DNA from 2 places in the Methylorubrum podarium genome. Region 1 is predicted to be linked to the other one. Evidence: riboswitches for the same ligand, from Rfam matches in the RefSeq annotation. Region 1 holds a riboswitch; the other holds the start of a gene.
The links. A riboswitch is a leader RNA that binds a small molecule or an ion and turns the genes downstream of it on or off. The one in region 1 is predicted to bind cobalamin.
Positions count from the first base shown of each region.

Region 2: linked by a shared signal. The riboswitch ahead of ABS772_RS19465 (TonB-dependent siderophore receptor) and the one ahead of ABS772_RS10425 (CbtB domain-containing protein) in region 1 are both predicted to bind cobalamin.

Region 1 is NZ_JBELQE010000060.1:21,396-24,594, forward strand. Features, by position in the region: gene ABS772_RS10415 (DUF1636 domain-containing protein) at 1-359, opposite strand, end outside; gene ABS772_RS10420 (CbtA family protein) at 352-1,116, opposite strand; gene ABS772_RS10425 (CbtB domain-containing protein) at 1,149-1,328, opposite strand; cobalamin riboswitch at 1,372-1,572, opposite strand; gene ABS772_RS10430 (DUF1772 domain-containing protein) at 1,629-2,051, opposite strand; gene ABS772_RS10435 (MarR family winged helix-turn-helix transcriptional regulator) at 2,038-2,514, opposite strand; gene cobU (bifunctional adenosylcobinamide kinase/adenosylcobinamide-phosphate guanylyltransferase) at 2,596-3,129, shown strand; gene cobO (cob(I)yrinic acid a,c-diamide adenosyltransferase) at 3,126-3,199, shown strand, end outside.
Region 2 is NZ_JBELQE010000100.1:7,164-10,362, reverse strand. Features, by position in the region: gene ABS772_RS19465 (TonB-dependent siderophore receptor) at 1-1,875, opposite strand, end outside; cobalamin riboswitch at 1,984-2,192, opposite strand; gene ABS772_RS19460 (DUF2778 domain-containing protein) at 2,547-3,199, shown strand, end outside.

The sequences.
Region 1 (3,199 bases):
GGCCGCTCGCGCCAGGGCACGACGCCGTCGGGCGTGTCGAGGTAGCGGCGCAGGCCCGCCAGGAGGGTGCGGGCGGACGCGCCGGCGTCTTCGAGCGCGTCGAAATCGCCGTAGACGTAGGTCCAGCGGTCGGGCGAGGTCACCGCCACGGTGCAGGGCCGCTTGCAGACCGAGAGGCACTCGGCGCCCGCGATCGTCAGGCCCGGCACCGGTTCCCGCTCGGCCTCCGCGAGGAGCGCGGCCAGCAGCTTGGCCCCCGCGCGCGGCTCGGACGGGTCGCCCGCCGCGCGGCAGGTGGTGCAGACCGACAGGATTGCGGTGTCGGGGTTAGGCCGGAAATCAGGCAGGGAGTCAGGCATGGGCACGGGCGCCCGCCGCGCGGCCGAACAGCCCCCAGGCCCAACCGTAGGCGAGCCCGATCACCGCCCAGAACACGAAGCCGATGGCGAGCGAGCGCGCGGCGAACTGCGCGGCCGTGGCCGGCGGCACCTGCGAGGAAACGGTATCGACCGCGTGCGGCGCCCCGGCGAGATGCGGCGCGACGATGAGGACGAGGCCGCCCAGGATCGTCAGCGGCACCCGCCGCACGGCGATCAGGTAGAGGCCGAGCCCGGTCGCCACCACCGTCATCAGCCACCAGGACTGGCGCAGCACGAGCGGCGCGGCGCCCATGCCCGGCAGTTCCGGCGGCAGGCCGATGGCGGGGGCGAGCGCCACCGCGAGGAAGCCGGCGATGCCGACCGTCAGACCGCTCTGCGGCGTCGGCTCGCGGCGCAAGGCCAGCATCACCGCCGCGAGCAGCAGTGCGTAGCCGACGCCGCCGACCAGCGTGGCGAGCCCGGTGAAGGCCATGCGCTGCAGGCCCGGCGCGGGCTGCCACTCGTCGGAGGTGGCATCGGCCTTGCCGTGATCGTGGCCGCTCCCCCCGTGGGCCGGCACGATCAGCGCGGCGAAGGGGGCATCGGAAGACGGCGCGAGGGCGGCGTGCGCGCCCTCGCCCTCGTAGGTCTCCGCCTGGAGGATCAGCGGGGAGGTCAGCGCGAGCTGCAGGCCCGTCGCGACGACGGACGCGAGGAAGCCGGCGACGAGGGCCGCCGACAGCAATCGGGTGATCATGGAACCGCTTGAAGCCGCTGGAACGCGCGCGCTCAGTGGCAGGGGAAGTTCTGCGCGTGGCGGAAATCGTGCGCCGCGTTGTGCAGCACCGTCGCCGGGGCGAAGCCCGCCACGAAGACGAGACCGAGGCCGAGGAAGGCGGCGACGAGGAGCGCGCGGGCGCCCTCAGCCGAGCGGGTGGCGGCCTGGGTCTGAAGGGTCGCTGTCGTCATCGGGTCACGGGCTCCGGCCGCCCCACCGGCGGCGTTCGAGGACACAAAACGCGGTCGGACGGCAGGTCTCCTGGCTCGCGGCTGGTGTCGCGCCTGCCGCCTTCCCGGATCGCCCGGTGGCTCGTGGCAGGAGCTCGCCGCTCACAGTTGCGGGGGCAGCCGCGGAATCGAGGTTTTTTCAAAAACCTCTCACCGCATTCCCTTTTCACCCCGTCGCCGGGGCACCGTCACCGGGCGGTCATAGCCTGATGCGGGCGGACGCACAACGTGCCGCGCACCGACTGACGGATCACGACGCGATCACCGCAGAGCCCACAGGAAGGCCGCGACCGCCGCCAGACCGAGCCCGCTGCGGACCGCGTGCAGCCGGATCCACCGCCGCATCAGCGGCGCCACGGCGGGATCGCTCTCCGCGGTGGCGAGCAGGGCGCGGTTGGTCGGCATGATCGCCAGCAGGGTGTAGGGCCAGTTGGCCAGCGCGAGCGCCGCCCCGAGCCCCCATCGCGGATCGCCCGTTCCCGCCCAGGCGAGCAGGCCGAGCGCGGTGGCGGCCAGCGCCAGCCCGCCCTGCATCCGCGTCGCCCGCCGATAGCTCGGGCGCCATTGCCGCAACTGGCAGCCCGGATCGAGGACCAGCCGGGCCGGATGCTCCACGAAGCCGACATAGAGCGCCGCGCCGGCAAAGGCCGCCGCCGTGACGAGGGCCAGTTCACCGATCAGCATCGTGGTCTCCCGGAAGTTCGCAAGCGCGCTCGCCGATGGTCCGCACCAGGGCGCGGGCCGCCTCGAGCGCCGCGGGGTCGAGATCGCGGGCGAGCGCCGCCGCCCAGGGGGCCTGCCGCGCCGCCGCCGCCGCGTAGGCGTCCCGGCCCGCGGGCGTGAGGAGGACGAGGCGGGCGCGGCGGTGGTGGGGGTTGTCGCCGAAGGTGACGAGGCCGTCGGTCGCCAGTTCGTTGACCGTCCGCTGCACGCCCTGGCGCGTCATGCCCATGTCGCGGGCGATGCGGGCGACCGGCAGGGGCTGCGCGGCGAGCGCGACGGCGCCGAGCACCTGCCAGCGGGCGCTGGTGAGGCCGAGATCCCCGACCAGACGGTCACCGGCGGCCAGCAGCGCGCCGCCGGACCGGAAAATCTCCAGCACCAGGGCGGTCGCGGCGTCCGCGGCTTCGTTCCTCGTCGATGACATGACAACATATTGTCTATTAGACAGCATGTTGTCAATATGTGGCCTTTGACGCCGGAGCGGCCCCTGGGGCAAAGGGGACGGATGCTTCAGGCCGCTCCCCGGATGACCCTGGTGCTCGGCGGCGCGCGCTCGGGCAAGAGCGCCTATGCCGAGCGGCTGATCGAGGTCTGCCCCGCGCCCTGGCTCTACATCGCCACGGCGCAGGCCTGGGACGACGAGATGCGCGCCCGCATCCACGAGCACCGGGCGCGGCGCTCGGACGCGTGGCGCACCCTCGACGTGCCGACGGCCCTGCCGGAGGCGGTGGCCGCCTCGACCGGGCCGGTCCTGGTCGATTGCCTCACGCTCTGGCTCACCAACCTGCTGCTGGCGGAGGCCGATCTCGACGCGGCCACCGAGGCCCTGGCGCGGGCCTGCGCCGCGGCGCCGGGCCCGCTGGTGCTGGTGGCCAACGAGGTCGGCCTCGGCATCGTGCCGGACAACGCGCTGGCCCGCCGCTTCCGCGACGCGGCCGGGCGGCTGCACCAGCGCCTCGCCCGCGACGCCGACCGGGTCGTGCTCACCGTCGCGGGCCTGCCGCTGACGGTCAAACCCTCACGAGAGAATCCCGCATGAGCGACGACGACAGCCGCCACCGCGAAAAAATGGCCAAGCGCAAGGCGGTGCAGGACGCCGAGGTCGCCTC
Region 2 (3,199 bases), on a different contig from region 1:
CTTGGTCACGAAAGCGTCGGCGTAGACGTAACCCGCCAGGATCTTGATCTCCGGCGTGATCTGGCCGGCGGCGGTCAGTTCGAAGCCTTCGCTCCTCACCGCGCCGGCGGCGAGCGAGAAGGCCGTGTTGTTGGGATCGGGCGTCAGCACGTTCTCCCGATCGACCCGGAAGGCGGTGGCGGTGAGCGCCAGGGCGCCCCCGTAGAGGTCGATCTTGGTCCCGACCTCGTAGCCGATGCCGGTCTCCGGCGCGAACGGTCCCGAGAGCGCCACGGCCGCCGCGTCGGGGCCGATATTCGGCCGGAAGCTGGTGCCGACATTGGCGAAGAGGGCGAGTTCGGGCGTCGGCTGGTAGACCAGGCCCGCCCGCGGGGTCGCCGCGAAATAGGTCTGATCGACCTGGGAGCGCGGGATGCGCTCGCGGAACGACTGCTCGAAGAAGTCGAACCGCACGCCGACCAGCGCCTTCCATTCCGGGCTCAAGGCGATCTGGTCCTGCGCGTAGAGGGCGGTGTTGGTGATCCGCTCCAGGTTGTTGCGCGGGATGGTGAGCGGCGGCAGCGGCTGGCCGTAGCGCGGATCGTCGATGTCGATGGCGTAGGGGCTCGTGCGGAAGTTCGAGCGGTTGTAGACGACCCGGCTGTCGGTGCTCTCGCGCTCGAAGCCGAGCAGCAGTGTGTGGCCGATGCCGGCGGTGTCGAAGCGCCCGACCACCTCCGCCTGGCCGATCGCCGTGTCCCAGCGGTAGTCGCGCAGGTTCCGGTCGCGCGAGACGGTGCGGTTGTCGGCGGCGATGGCACGGATCTCGGCGGATTCGCCCTCCAGCGTGCCGGTGTTGAAGTGGGTGGCGAGCCGCATCTGCCAGTCGGCGTTGAAGCGGTGATCGACCCGCACCTGCATCGTGTTGCTGGTCTGGTACGTGCTCTGGCCCGGCTCGCCGAGGAAGCGCGAGATCGGAAGAACCCCGAGCCGCCCGTCGAGGGCGATGACACCGCGGTCGAACACGATGCGGTTGCGCAGGAACTCGGTCTCGACGGTGATCCGGGTGTCCGGCGTGATCTGCCAGCTCAGGACGGGGGCCACCAGCAGCCGGTCGCCGTCCACGAAATCGCGGAAACTGCCCTGGCGGCCGGCGGCGAGGTTGAAGCGGTAGAGGAGCGTGCCCTCCTCGTTCAGCGCGCCGCCGGAATCGACCGTGCCGCGGACCTGTCCGAACGAACCCCACAGCCCGCCCATCTCCACGAAGCGCTCGCGCGTGGGCTGCTTGGTGACGATGTTGACGAGGCCGCCGGGATCGCTGCGCCCGAACAGGCCGCTGCCGGGGCCTTTCAGCACCTCGATGCGCTCGACGTTCTGCGTGTCCGGCGGGGGCGGCGTGCCGCGGTTGAGCGGAAAGCCGTTCTTGTAGATCTCGGAGGTGGTGACGCCGCGGATGGCGTAGCTGAAGACGGAGAGGCCGCCGAAATTGTTCTGCTGCGCCACGCCCGGCGTGTAGTTGAAGACGCGATCGACACGGGTCGCCGCGAGATCGGTGATGACCTCCCGGGGCGCGACGGTGACGACCTGGGGCACGTCGCGCTGGGGCGTGTCGGTCCGCGTCGCACTCACCGCCCGGTCGGCGCGGTAGCCCGGCGTCGGGCCGATCAGGCCGATCGTGCCGGACGCCGCCGTCCGGCCGTCCGGTGCGCCGTTGCCGACGCCGTTGCCCTGGCCGCGCCCCTCTCCCTCGACCGCCAACTCGTCCAGGGTGACCGAATCCTGTGCCCGCGCCTCCGCGCCGGGCAGGCCGGCGCAGAGCAGCGCGGCCAGCATCCAGCGCGGGCGCCGGGCCGGCCTTCCATCGATGACGGCGTACAGGCTCGTCCGAACTCTCACAGGGCGCGCTCTGGCTGTTCGGACGCGGGCCCGAGCGGATGCCGGGCCGGACGCGCGCTGGGGAACGCGCTCGCCGATCAGGCACGCCGCCGGAACACCCCGTCCGGGGGACATCGTCGTGCCGAGGCAGGTCTCCTGGCTCACGGGTCAGCGCCCCCGTCGCGGCCTTCCCGGTGCATGGCACCAGTGACCATCGGTGACGGGAACTCACCGCTCACAGTTGCGGGGGCAGCTTCGGCGTCGCGCGAACCGGCTTACCGAATTCCCTCTTAGCCCTCGGACATCCGCCCAAGGGAACCTTGGCAGGCGTACCTTCGCTGCGATGCGGCGAAGGGTCAACACGCGGCGGCGCGGAATGTAACAACGTTACACAGCCTGTGACCCGCGGGGCACGATGCGGCATCGGGCGGAGAGAGCTCGGTCTCGACGCGGCAGCGTTGGCCGTCATCCCGGCTGTCCGCCACGGCTGAACCTGACGTTCAGCGGCAAAGCTTTTTGACAGGAGGTGGCTGCGATTTAGGCAAGATTAACCAAGATCCCGTTCAATGAGGAAAGGCTTAAGGTTGATCATTCCCTAATCGGCGAAGCCATCTCGATCGTCGTTCTGGCACAGAGAGGCCGGGAAGACGGTGAGAGGCCGTGCGGGATCCGCGTTGTCGAGTACCGCCCGAATGGACATCGCCGAGCTCGTTCAGAGTCGCTCCGCCCGGCCCGTCGTCCGCCGTCGGCGCGGGCCGCCCCTCGCGGCGCTCGCGCTCACCGCCCTCGGCGGCCTCGCCCTGGCCGGCCTGCTGCAACCGCAGGAGACCGCCGCGCCCTCGCCCGCACAGACCGCGCAGGTCTCGGGCGAGGCCGAACCGGCGGACGCCGCGCCGGCCGCGCCCGGCGCCCTGGCCTGGATGCTCGACCCCGCGCCCGTCCTCGACACGGCCGGAAGCGGCTTCGTCCGACAGGCGCCGAAGGCCGTCGCCTTCCGGGCTCCGACCGCGCCGGAACCGCCCGTGACGCTCGCCGCCCTCCCCGCGGATCAATCTGTCGACATCGCGCCCTCCGCCGCGCCGCGCCCGGCCGCGCCGACGGCCCGCGTCGCGCTCACCGTGCCGCTGCCGATGCGGCGCCCCGAGGAATTCCGCTTCGAGCCGCGGACGCAGACCGCCCGGGCCGCGTCGAACCGGATCGCCACGGCACGCGCCTCCACCGAGCCGACCCGCAGCGTGTTCAGCGCCGCGGTGACCGACGACCGCTCCTTCTTCGAGAAGATGTTCGACCTGCCCGGCTCGGCGCCGGCCGCGTCCTCGAACAAGGCGATGGCCTATGCCGGGCT